Regions from separate parts of the Priestia veravalensis genome, predicted to be linked through region 3. Evidence: riboswitches for the same ligand, from Rfam matches in the RefSeq annotation. Region 3 holds a riboswitch; each other region holds the start of a gene.
The links. Region 3 has a riboswitch for cobalamin ahead of AS180_RS02940 (cobyric acid synthase). Riboswitches for the same ligand answer to the same signal wherever they lie in the genome.
Positions count from the first base shown of each region.

Region 1: it holds a riboswitch for cobalamin, as region 3 does, so the genes downstream of both, AS180_RS08660 (hypothetical protein) here and AS180_RS02940 (cobyric acid synthase) in region 3, are expected to answer to the same signal.
Region 2: it holds a riboswitch for cobalamin, as region 3 does, so the genes downstream of both, AS180_RS14020 (ribonucleoside-diphosphate reductase subunit alpha) here and AS180_RS02940 (cobyric acid synthase) in region 3, are expected to answer to the same signal.
Region 4: it holds a riboswitch for cobalamin, as region 3 does, so the genes downstream of both, AS180_RS17065 (ABC transporter substrate-binding protein) here and AS180_RS02940 (cobyric acid synthase) in region 3, are expected to answer to the same signal.

Region 1 is NZ_KQ758641.1:57,518-60,689, reverse strand. It holds gene AS180_RS08675 (DEAD/DEAH box helicase) at 1-82, shown strand, start outside; gene AS180_RS08670 ((deoxy)nucleoside triphosphate pyrophosphohydrolase) at 102-497, opposite strand; gene AS180_RS08665 (DUF3923 family protein) at 580-801, opposite strand; cobalamin riboswitch at 1,054-1,252, shown strand; gene AS180_RS08660 (hypothetical protein) at 1,417-1,650, shown strand; gene mmgD (citrate synthase) at 1,640-2,749, shown strand; gene AS180_RS08650 (bifunctional 2-methylcitrate dehydratase/aconitate hydratase) at 2,845-3,172, shown strand, end outside.
Region 2 is NZ_KQ758663.1:16,688-19,859, reverse strand. It holds gene menC (o-succinylbenzoate synthase) at 1-576, shown strand, start outside; cobalamin riboswitch at 989-1,174, shown strand; gene AS180_RS14020 (ribonucleoside-diphosphate reductase subunit alpha) at 1,358-3,172, shown strand, end outside.
Region 3 is NZ_KQ758629.1:30,756-33,927, forward strand. It holds gene AS180_RS02935 (FecCD family ABC transporter permease) at 1-8, opposite strand, end outside; gene AS180_RS02940 (cobyric acid synthase) at 108-1,598, opposite strand; cobalamin riboswitch at 1,706-1,890, opposite strand; gene panF (sodium/pantothenate symporter) at 1,889-3,172, opposite strand, start outside.
Region 4 is NZ_KQ758684.1:14,382-17,553, forward strand. It holds gene cbiB (adenosylcobinamide-phosphate synthase CbiB) at 1-148, opposite strand, end outside; gene AS180_RS17060 (adenosylcobinamide amidohydrolase) at 154-759, opposite strand; gene AS180_RS17065 (ABC transporter substrate-binding protein) at 845-1,786, opposite strand; cobalamin riboswitch at 1,949-2,130, opposite strand; partial or broken gene AS180_RS17070 (DinB family protein) at 2,333-2,797, opposite strand; gene AS180_RS17075 (thioredoxin family protein) at 2,988-3,172, opposite strand, start outside.

The sequences.
Region 1 (3,172 bases), on a different contig from region 3:
GGAAAAGCCGATTACGGTAATCTTAGAATTAGAAAATGAAATTCCAGCGTTTCTGTATACGGAGTTTACGGAAAGAGTATAGCCTTCTCATCGCGAGAAGGCTATTTCTTTTCTACTAATAGTTCAACCGCCGGAACGTCCGCCGGTGCCCAGACAAGTGAATCTAGATTTTCTTTGTTTAACCAAACAAGCTTGGCATGCTCAGTGGGCTGCGGTGTACCTTCAACAATTTCAGCTTTAATCGCAATGAGCTCAATAATAAACGTATCGTATTCATGGGTGTGTTCGTTATGTAGCTCCGTTGCTTTGATTTTACAGTGAAGCTCTTCTTCGATTTCTCTCACAATCGCAGAGTAAATATCTTCGCCTTCTTCTACTTTCCCACCAGGAAATTCCCACATGTTCGGTAGAGACATGTCGTTTGAACGGAGAGCACAGAGGACTTCGTTTTGATCATTTTCAATAACGGCGGCAACGACCTTTATTTTTTTCTTCACGGTTCATTCTCCTTACAGCTGTTTTGTTTCATCATAACATAGGAGAGTGGGAGATTATAAGATCGGAATTGAGAGGTGGGTTTCATTTACTCGTTCTTACATTAACAACAAGCCATACACTTTGAATCACAAGCGGAATGACAAAGGCAAGCACTAACACAACAAAGGATATAAGCTTGACCTCAGGGGTTTGAATGGCACCCGCTCCGTCCACTTTTCGCGTCCATACCATAATAGTGCCTAAAACAAATAGCATGGCCCAAAAACAGTTCGTAATCCACCAGGAGATCCATCGTTTTTTCATGAAATCGCTCCTTTCATCTTTGGCATAAAGCAAATTTACTTTTAAGTTTTTCCTTTATTATACAGGAATTGTTATCCAATAATTAACAAAAAACAGTTTTTCTATATTTTATTTATGATTTTGCTAGAGAGGTTATAAATGGATTTATAAGATAAGTGCTTTGAAAAATGAAGTGTTGTACAGTGTTAGCTAAGTGAAATGAAAATAAAAATTGTAAAAATTTATAAAATTTGATATGTTTAAAGTGAAAATAATATCGATGTAGAAACAGGTGTAGGTGAAAGGTGTCTTTCATCTGCTTAAAAGGGAAGTTCGGTTGGAATCCGACGCTGTCCCGCAACTGTATTTGGGAGCGATTCGAAAAAGCCACTGTTTTCATGGAAATGAAGATGGGAAGGTTCGAAGAGCGATGATCATAAGCCAGGAGACCTGCCTGTTTTAGCATGCATCAATACCTACGCGGATAGGGGGTGTTAAGTGCGAAGTGACAAACATGTTTTAAAAATGATTTAAAAACATGTTTATTTGAGTATTGTCTCGCGGCTTAACAACTTCTTTGGGAAGTTGTTTTTTTATTGCTTTTTTAGCGGGTACGCGTGATGGAGGTGAGCAGCTGTGGACGGATCAGTTGAGTATTTTGTGAATTACTTCAAAGCGAGCATTATGAATAACGTAGTGGCAGAGAACCCTTGTACACTTTCAGACTATTATCAGGAGTTAAGAGATTTTGTGGTAGACAAGAGGGGGGATGCTGAAAAGAAGGCTCTTTTTTTACACAATATTGAAAAGGCTTACAAAACAGTAGGTGAAGAGATATTTGGAATGGAGGAAAAGAGAGATGGAGACTGAAGCGAGGTTTTTTCCGGGGCTTGAAGGCGTTGTGGCTGCTGAAACAAAGATTTCATTTCTTGATACCCAACAGGGGAAAATTATTATTCAAGGGTATGACCTGATTGAGCTATCAAAATCAAAGAGCTACCTCGATATGATCTACCTTTTACTAGAAGAAAGGCTGCCGAATATTAACGAGAAGGAACTAGTTGAAGAAATGTTAAAAGGGGAGTACGAGATTCCAGATGAACTGTTGGATGTCTTTTGCTTACTCCCTAATGGCACGCATCCAATGGATGGCTTGCGAACAGGAATTTCATTTCTTTCAGGCTTTGATAAAAGGCTTGATAATCGTTCTCTATCGGCAAATAAAAGCCGTGCTTACAAGCTGTTAGGCAAAGTGCCTGCGATTGTGGCGAACAGCTATCGTTTAATCGAAAAGAAAGAGCCGATTCGTCCGCTTAAAGAGTTATCGTATAGCGCAAATTTCTTTTACATGATTACGGGGAAGAAGCCATCATCTCTGGAAGAGCAAATCTTTGATCGTTCACTTGTTTTATATAGTGAGCATGAGATGCCAAACTCAACGTTTACAGCGAGAGTCATTTCTTCTACTCAGTCTGATTTATACGGTGCATTGACAGGAGCGGTTGCTTCTTTAAAAGGAAACCTGCATGGAGGAGCTAACGAAGCGGTAATGGAACTGCTTTTAGAAGCTGGTACTGTAGATAAATTTGAAGAGCTGCTGATCGCTAAGCTTTATAAAAAAGAGCGTATCATGGGATTTGGCCATCGCGTGTATATGAACAAAATTGATCCGCGGGCTTTAATGATGAAAGAGTCGCTCAAACAGCTATGCGACCTGCAAGGAGATAATCGTCTTTATCGCATGTGCGAAGCGGGCGAAGAGCTTATGAAGCGTGAAAAAGGTCTTTATCCGAACTTGGATTACTACGCAGCACCTGTCTATTGGATGCTTGGTATTCCTATTTCACTTTATACACCGATCTTTTTCAGTGCTAGAACGGTAGGGTTATGTGCGCATGTTATTGAGCAACATGAACATAATCGACTTTTTAGACCGCGCGTACATTATGTAGGCGAGCGCCGCTTTTAACAATTTGGGGTTGTTCACGGCCACTCACCGAATGGATATTTTGGCGAATACCCATTTCTATCATAAATAAATTTGAGGAGAAAGGAAAGATGCACATGTTGAAAACGAATGAGCAAGTCAAAACGGATGTTTTATTAGAGGAAATCGCAGATTACGTTCTTCATAAAGAGATTAAGAGTTTAGAAGCGTTCCAAACCGCTCGTTATGTCCTGCTTGATACGATTGGATGCGGGATGCTGGCGCTTAGTTATCCAGAGTGCACAAAGCTCCTCGGCCCCATTGTTCCAGGAACAGTTGTACCAAATGGCAGTCGGGTGCCGGGAACGTCATTTGAGTTAGATCCAATTCGAGCTGCGTTCAACATTGGTTGCATCATCCGCTGGCTGGATTACAACGATACGTGGCTAGCGGCAGAATGGGGAC
Region 2 (3,172 bases), on a different contig from region 3:
AGAAATCATTATCCAAAACTGCCGCTGATGGTAGATGCAAACTCTGCTTACTCCTTAAATGATTTGAATTTGCTTCAAAAGCTAGATGAATTTGACCTTATGATGATTGAACAGCCATTAGATTCTAGTGATATTATCGATCACCGTCATTTACAACAGCAGCTACGCACGCCCGTTTGCTTAGATGAAAGCATTGTGTCTTATGATGATGCTAGAAAAGCAATTGAGTTAGGGAGCTGTCAAGTTATTAATGTAAAAGTTGGACGGGTAGGCGGCTTAACAGAAGCAAAACGAATTCATGACTTGTGCCAGAAAAGTAATGTTCGACTATGGGTAGGGGGAATGCTGGAATCGGGTATATCAAGAGCTCATAATATTGCATTAGCTTCATTAGAGAATTTCACGATACCTGGAGACATTTCAGCTTCTTCACGCTATTGGAACAAAGATGTCATTCTTCCAGAAGTAGAAGTGGATGATGGGTTAATTCATGTGCCAAAAGAACCAGGCATTGGCTATCGGGTGGATAGGATATTTTTAAATAAAGTTTCCACATATCAAAAAACATATGCATAATGTAAATCCACTTTAAAAGTGGATTTTTTATTGTGAGTTCGGTTTTTAAAAAAATTTTCTTTTTATTTATATAGCAGCTGTCTAGTCATGTGAAAAAAGTTTGATTAAATTTCATAAATCAAATAGTACAACCAATCCGAGAAAACATGTTATGATGGAATAGTTTGATGAAAAATAAGACTGTTTGTAGTAGCTAGTTGCTAATACCTAACAAAACTTTTAGAAATTTCTTTTTTTACATATGTTTAGGAAACCTTACTTAACAAAGGCGTAAATCAGTATATTAAGTAAGGTGGGGTAAATGTGCGGGAATTTATTTTGAAAAAGATATTGTAGTTCTGTAAGTTGTCCCTTATAATGTGTTTATAACACAACATCTTGTTTTTTATTAAAACTTCATATACTATATTTTGTGTTTTCCAGTAGAAAAGGTGTCTGAAAAAAGACTTAAAAGGGAATTTGGTGTAAATCCAAAACTGTCCCCGCAACTGTGAATGCTGATGAAATAAGGAATAGCCACTGTGAGTAACGATCATGGGAAGGCCTTAGAGTAAAGCGAAGCATAAGTCAGGAGACCTGCCTTTTTTATGACGTTTTATCTTCTTCGGGAGGTGAGAGGATAGAGCGAGGATTGAGAAAAGACATTTTTGTCTTCTTTTATCTTCGTTCTATTCGCTCACTGCGTCAGGTGAGCGATTTTTTTATGCTGGAGAAAAAGGAGGAACTTATTTTTATGATTAATACAACAGATTTAAATAAACTTGAAAAAGTAAATTATGATATGAAACTACTTGGTGAAAAATTTCCACAACTTGATTTTTCATGGTATGAGGAAAAGGTAGTAGAAACAGTTGCTGCGAAAGAGAATATGACGGACGAAAAAATAGCAAATGTTTTTATTTTAGCAGCACTTGAGCGAATTTCAATGGATGAGCCAGATTGGACATATGTAGCAGCTCATATCTATTTACAAGAGCTATATCGCAAAGCTGCCGCCAATAGAAAATACAATCAAGCTGAAAGGTACGGCTCATTTTATAAGCTTATTACAGAGCTTACAGATATGGGGATTTATAGTACACAGCTTTTGGATACATACTCTGTGGAAGAGATTAATGAGCTAGGCTTAGCCATTGATTATACAAAAGATAGCCTATTTACGTATATTGGCCTGTTAACATTAGCTGATCGCTATTTAGCAACATCACATGATAAGCGTGTATACGAGCTACCGCAGGAACGCTTTTTAATTATTGCTATGACACTCATGGCAAATGAAAAGAAAGAAGAGCGTTTAGCGCTGGTAAAAGAGTCATATTGGGCACTTTCAAACCTTTACATGACAGTGGCAACGCCGACATTAGCGAACGCAGGAAAAAGCTATGGACAGCTATCAAGCTGCTTTATTGATACGGTTGATGATAGTTTACGAGGTATCTATGATAGCAATACGGACTTAGCTACGCTAAGTAAAAACGGTGGTGGAATTGGCGTATATCTAGGTCATATCCGTAGCCGAGGTAGCGATATAAAAGGGTTTAAGGGCGTATCATCAGGAACAATTCCTTGGATGAAACAGCTTAATAACACAGCAGTTAGTGTTGATCAACTGGGTCAACGTCAAGGGGCAATTGCTGTATATCTAGACGTATGGCATAAGGATATTTTTTCTTTCTTAGATGCACGTTTAAACAATGGAGACGAGCGTCAGCGTACGCATGACTTATTTACTGGCGTTTGCTTGCCGGATTTATTCATGGAAGCTGTTGAAAAACGTGAAGACTGGTACTTGTTTGATCCTCATGAAGTTCGTACGGTAATGGGTTACTCGCTAGAAGATTTCTATGATGAAGAGGAAGGCAGCGGCTCCTTTAGAAATCGTTATCGTGAATGTATTGAAAATGAATCCCTATCAAGAGAAAAAGTGCCTGCGATTGAAATTTTTAAACGAATTATGATTTCACAATTAGAAACAGGAACACCATATATGTTCTACCGTGATACAGTGAACCGTGCTAACCAAAACCGTCATGAGGGCATGATTTATTGCAGTAACTTATGTACAGAAATTACGCAAAATCAAAGCATGACAACTGTGGTTGAAGAAATCACAGAAGATGGAAAAATCGTCATTACAAAGCAACCAGGTGACTTTGTCGTTTGCAATCTATCGTCTATCAACTTAGCACGTGCAGTAACGGAAGATGTACTTGAACGCCTTGTGCCCATTCAAGTTCGTATGCTAGATAACGTAATTGAACTGAATAACCTTCCAGTTCTACAGGCAAAACTAACAAACCAACGCTATCGTGCTATCGGTTTAGGTACGTTTGGTTGGAACCATTTATTAGCTCTACAAAAGATCGCTTGGGAAACAGAAGAAGCTGTTCAGTATTGCGATGAGTTATATGAAAAAATTGCTTACCTAACGATTCAATCAAGCATGGAGCTTGCAGAAGAAAAAGGAGCATACCCTCTATTTGAAGGGTCCGATTGGGAAACAGGAGCTTATTTTGCAGCACGCGGTTACGAAAGTAATCAGTGGAATGAGCTACAGGCGCTTGTGAAAGAAAAGGGAATTCGAAACGGATATTTA
Region 3 (3,172 bases):
TTTTTCATCTTGCATCAACTCCCTCTATCGGAAACCGAGGGCCGGGATTTTAACCTTTTTGTAAAGAATCTTTTACAGATAGCACGCCCCAACCGTTTGATAGTGAATTACTTTTTATATTCACTCATGATTTCATAAATTTGTTTCATATCAATTGCTTTTCGTACATGTGCAGCCAGCTTTTGAAAAGACTCTTCCTTTCGCGCCCTACTATTAAACGTTTTCTTAATCGGCACTAATCCTTTTTGCTGTCGAATATCGTTTAAATATGCACGTCGAAAGCCATCATTATGAAAAACATCATGTATGTATGTACCAATGACGCGACCAAAAACTGCTCCTTCTTTTATACCATTTAGCTCAGCAAAATGTACAGTTGGCTTGGTAGACGTTGTTTCGCCCATATGAATTTCGTAACCTTCAATTTGATAGGACTCATCGTGTAAAATAGCCCTTCCCGTTACCCGTTCTGTTCGCTTATTTGTTTTCATTACAGTTTCAATAGGTAAAAGACCTAGCCCTTTAACAGATTTTTGGGTTGATTCCACTTCATTTGGGTCACTTATCACTTCACCTAAAATTTGATACCCACCGCAGATTCCAGCAATATCCACCTTATTCTTCTTTGTCAAAATAGCTTCTGCTAAGCCCGTTTCATACAAGTACTTTGCGTCTTCTAACGTATTCTTGCTCCCAGGTAAAATGATTAAATCAGGCGTTCCAAGCTGAGAAGGTTTTGTCACAAGCCTTACGTGGCAATCATCTTCAAAACGAATAGGATCTAGATCTGTAAAGTTCGACATGCGAGGATAAGAAATAACGGCAACATCAAGTTCTTTAGCTGGATTTGGAAGAGTAGGGTACGTAGTTAAAGCAAGTGAATCTTCTGCATCAATCTCCACATCATCCAGATAAGGAACGACGCCTAGAACAGGAAGTCCCGTATACTCTTCAAACCAATCAAGCCCTGGTTGCAACAGCGACAAGTCACCTCGAAATTTATTAATAATCACACCTACCACTTTTGACTTATGCTCTTTTGGAAGCAGCTGAATTGTTCCTACTAAGCTAGCAAAAACGCCTCCCTTATCGATATCTCCTACTAAAATAACGGGAGACTGTGCAATATCAGCCACTCGCATATTCACAAGTTCACGGTCGTTTAAGTTAATTTCAGCAGGTCTCCCTGCTCCTTCAATGACAATATGCTCGTACTCAGAAGCAAGCTCTTCATACGCTTTGGTGATAATCTCACGTCCGGTTTCAAAGAAATCTTTCCTATACTCGTACGCATACATATTTTGCAAAGGAACACCATGAACGACGACCTGCGCCTCATACTCTCTTGTCGGTTTGATTAAAACCGGATTCATATTGGTCGTTGCTTCCACTCCAGCAGCTTCAGCTTGAATTCCTTGAGCACGTCCAATCTCTTTTCCATCCTTTGTAATATAAGAGTTAAGTGCCATATTTTGTGATTTAAACGGCGCTGTTTTGAAACCATCTTCTGCAAAAATTCGGCAAAAAGCAGTTGTAAGTAAACTTTTTCCAGCGTCCGAGTGCGTTCCTTGAATCATAAGAGGAATTGCTTTTTTCATCTGTATCACGCCTTTCATAGCAAAAAGCCTTGGCTAAAAACCAAGGCTTCATGACAACATCTTCATTCTTTTGATGTGCACGTCACCTATTTTCCCCGCCGAAAAATAAGAGTTAATGTTTAAAAGCAGGTCTCCTGGCTTGTGCTTCACTTTACTTCTGCACCTTCCTAGCTCATTGCTAGCAGTTTGTTGCAGGTTCATCCACACTTACAGTAGCGGGGGCTGCATCGGATTTCCACCGATTTCCCTATTATCCTTAAACGCATAAGGCACTTTTAAAACATAATCGTTTATAAATATTTTTTACGAAGCTGTTCTTGTAGGTTCTTTGTTTTTGATTGTGTCATTATACTTGCAGTTACAAAAACCAATAAAGACAGAACAACGGGAAGCACAACCGTATGCATGCCAAATGGGTTAGGAGCGTATGTGTGAATTAAAATATACACTAAAAGCCCCGTCACCATTCCCGAAATTGCTCCATATTTATTTCCTTTTGTCCAATATAATCCTAACACAATTGGCCAAATAAATACTGCTTCAAGTCCACCAAATGAAAATAAGTTAAACCAAATGAGTAAATCAGGTGGGTTAATAGCAAACAAAAATACTAAAATTCCAATAATCATTGTTGTTAAGAAGCTCCATCTTTTCACCTGCTGCTCTTTTGCTTTCGGATTAACGTAGTTTAAATACAAATCTTTTACAATAGCAGAGCTAATGATTAATAAAATAGAGTCTACCGTCGACATAATGGCTGCCATCGGCGCAGCAAGTACAACTCCTGCTAACCAAGGTGGTAATACTTCAAGAGTTAACGTCGGCATCACAGTGTCTCCCACTTCAATTCCTGGAATTACAGCACGAGCAAACACACCAATAAGATGCATCCCTAACATAATCACACCAACTACTACCGTACCGATAAGCATGGCTTGATGCATCGCTTTCGAGTTTTTATAAGACATCGCTCGAACGGCCACCTGTGGCAGTCCCACAACTCCTACTCCAACTAAAATCCAAAACGATGACACATAAAGCGGTGTTAATGAACGATCTGCTCCGTACGGGCTCACAAGATTTGGATTTTCATTCACTAAGTCTTTCATGATTGCTTCGACACCGCCGCCAGCATAAATAGTAGCGATTAGTAAAATAATCGTCCCTACAAGCATTACAATTCCCTGCAGGGCATCGGTTAGTACGACAGCACGAAACCCACCAATTGATACATAAACAAGTACGGTGACTGCAAAGATGACAAGCGCACTTTTGTATGAAATGCCTACAAAACCTTCAATTAATCTAGCTCCTCCAACCCACTGAGCAGCTAAAGAAGCAAATAGAAAAAGGACAATGCTTACAGCAGAAACAATCACAACAATATTGCTTTCATATCGCTTTTTCAAAAAATCAACAAGCGTAACGGCATTCATCTTTCGCGAAACAATGGCGAATTTTTTGCCAAGAGTTGTGAGAACAAAGTAACCTGTTACAACTTGAATCACGGACAATAGTACCCAAGCAAGTCCGGTTTGATATGCTGTACCAGGACCACCAATAAAGCTGCTCGC
Region 4 (3,172 bases), on a different contig from region 3:
GGTTTAAACGCTTATCAATGAAAGAAATCCAGCGTCCAAACCACCTGACGGGATGTGGCCAATTTACAGGATCTCCGATAATGGCATCTAATACAAGCGCCATTGAGATAGCTAGCAAATGCGCTACAATTAATTGTTGAAAGTCCATACACATCACCTTTTTTGAATGGTTTCAAGTAAACTTAGCTTAACGAGCTTTCCTACCGCTTGTCCCAGAGCCGTCATGGACCCACCGTACTCATACATGCTACCGGTTTGGCTTGCGGCAATACAAATGCTATCAGTAGATGTTCCTGTCGCAAGCGTCTCTGTGTTCGAATCTTGCACTCCCAGCTCGTAAAGCATTCGCGTTTTCACTTCCGTTGCTGCGATAAACAGCTGTAAAAACGCAGCATCCGTTAATTTCCCGTCAATAAATATGAACATATTAATCGTTCCAGGCCCTGAAGAAAATGGAGTAATATCATCAGACGTCAAATCAACGGCATTACCAACTCCGGCAGTAATAATAGATGAGACTGTAAGACCATCTTTACAATATGTATAAACCGATTTGTTCCGTAAATAAACAGCCGTCATCAACCCTACTACTTTATCATAAACGAAGCCTTTTTCTTTTAAAAATGCTCTATATTCTTCAGCAGGTGAATCAGCACGGTAGTATTTGTGTACAAAACGATTATAAAAAACGTTAGTCTCAAGCATACCATCTCCTAGTACGCCTGAACTGTACGCTTTAAACGGTATACTTGTTTTCATCGTTAATAATTCATCATCCTGCTCAAGACGTAACGATAAAAAAGGACCAATTCCTTTTTGAATTGGAATATGGTCCTTTTCTCGATTAATTATACACCTCAGGATATACGGCTTTCGCGAACTCTTCTAACCCTTCTACAATTCGTGGTCCAGGTCGATTTGTTTTATTAGAATCAACGTTTACGATTTGATTTTCTTTTACAGCTGTAATATCGCTCCATGCTGGACGATTTTTGATTTCGTTGGCGTCACCATCATATGTTGTAACGATTGTATCTGGATTTAGCTCAACCACTTTCTCTTCCGAAAGTTTTACCCATCCCTCTTCATTTCCAGCTACGTTTTCTGCTCCGATTATTTTAATCATTTCATCCATAAACGTACCTTTACCAGTTGTATAAATCTCAGGCGCAGGTGAAACCTCTACCCATACTTTCTTACGATCTTCGTCTTTAATTTCTTTCGCTTTTTCTTCAATTTCTGAAACAGCAGCTTTCATTTCTTTTACTGTTTTATTTGCTTCATCTGTTTTGTTCGTTAGTTTTCCGATGTTCCCAATCGTTTCATACACAGTATTGAAATCAGTTGCATCATTTACAACAAATAATGGAATACCAGCACTTTCAATTTGCTTAAAAACTTCATCCGACATTCCTATGCTTGAACCATGAGCTAACACAAGGTCTGGATTTAATGCAATAACTTTTTCTGCGTTGATATTCATATCTCCTACCTGCTCTTTTTCTTTCACGCTTGCAGGATAATCATCGTTGCTTGTTACTCCGATTAATTCTTTTTCAAGACCTAACTCATAGAGGATTTCCGTGTTACTTGGCATAAGAGAAACAATTTTCTTGGGTGCTTGTTCAACCGTTACTTCTTCTCCTCTTGCATCTTTAACCGTAACAGCTTGCTCTTTTGATTGCTTTGTTTGCTCTGTTTGTTTGCTTCCTTCATCAGTTGCCCCACACGCTGCAAGAACAACAAGGAACATCGCAACAATAACAGATAATAACCACTTTTTCATTTTGGTAACCCCTCCTAATTATGTATCGGTTATGAAGTCGCTCAGCACACATAAAAAAACTTTACTTTCAATCGAAAGTAAAGCAGGTAACGTTAAATGATGCGAATGACTTTCGCATTGTTTATGTACGTCAAATACCCTGCTTCCCCTCTCCTCGAAGGTTTCACAGTTGACAATAAGGCAGGTCTCCTGACTTACGTATATGATGTACTAAGCCTTCCCACTTTTCAAACAGTGGCATCTTTAGACATCTAACGTTTACAGTGGCGGGACCGCGTTGGACTTGCACCAAACTTCCCTTTTCACTCAATGTTAAAATTGAGACCTTATTGCTTCACGATTATTCACCTGTCTTAGTATAACGCACTCCATTCAAAATGGAAATAGAAAATCGACATAACTTTCATACATTTTAGGTCAGAAGTTCTAGCAAAGTAATAGTAAGATATAAACATTTTTGCTATTGTATCATTATGATAGGCTGAAAATTTAGGGGTAAGTCTTTGGAGTCTGTGAAAAGACTCTTTTTTTATAGCCTAATTACTTTTAAACAGGAGGGTTTTCCACGCCTACACCAACCCATCCTTCTTTGGTGGGACCGTATACACCAAAAGGTTCAATTCCAGCTTGACGCATAAGTACCGTAACTTGTCCACGGTGATGAATAATATGTTTGATTAATCCCATTAAAATTTGAGCATTCGTCTCTTGTCGACCAAAGGCTGTTTGAACTTCTTTTAACGCTTCATCTATCCACTGCTGGTTAATAGCTTTCGCTGCTTGTAAGCTAATTCTATTGAAAACTCCAGCAATCTCTTTAGCGGAAGAGGGTACATGTTCAGCATTTGCTAGCTAATCTATCTCCAACCCAAAATGAGCCAAATAGTCTGGAATATTTGTTGTAAAGTGCCACACAATTCTTCCTAGAGTACGACCTTCTGTATAAACTTTTTGAGTTAGCATGGCTTCGCGGTTCCACTCTTTAATAAAATCTTCTCCTGTTATGTACATTCAAAACCCCTCCATATTACCATGTATTCCCACATTTAAATTATAAAACGTACGTTCGTGTTCTACAAGCTTGTTTTTATCTAATAAAGTGTTTAAAGACAAGAAAGACTCTTAAAAAATAAGAGCGGGACGTTTAGCAAAACTCTATACAAAAAAGCTACTTGCTTATGTAAACAAGTAGCTAATCAACTTAGATTGAACTTAAAAACTCACGCACTGCTTCAGGTGTTTTTGCATTTGCACTATGAAGATGTGCAATTTTCTCACCATTTTTATAAACAAGAAGAGACGGAATTCCCATTACATTGTTTGCTGCAGAAAGTTCTTCAAACTCATCTTTATCCACTTCAAACCAAGCTTTATCTTGGTTTTCTT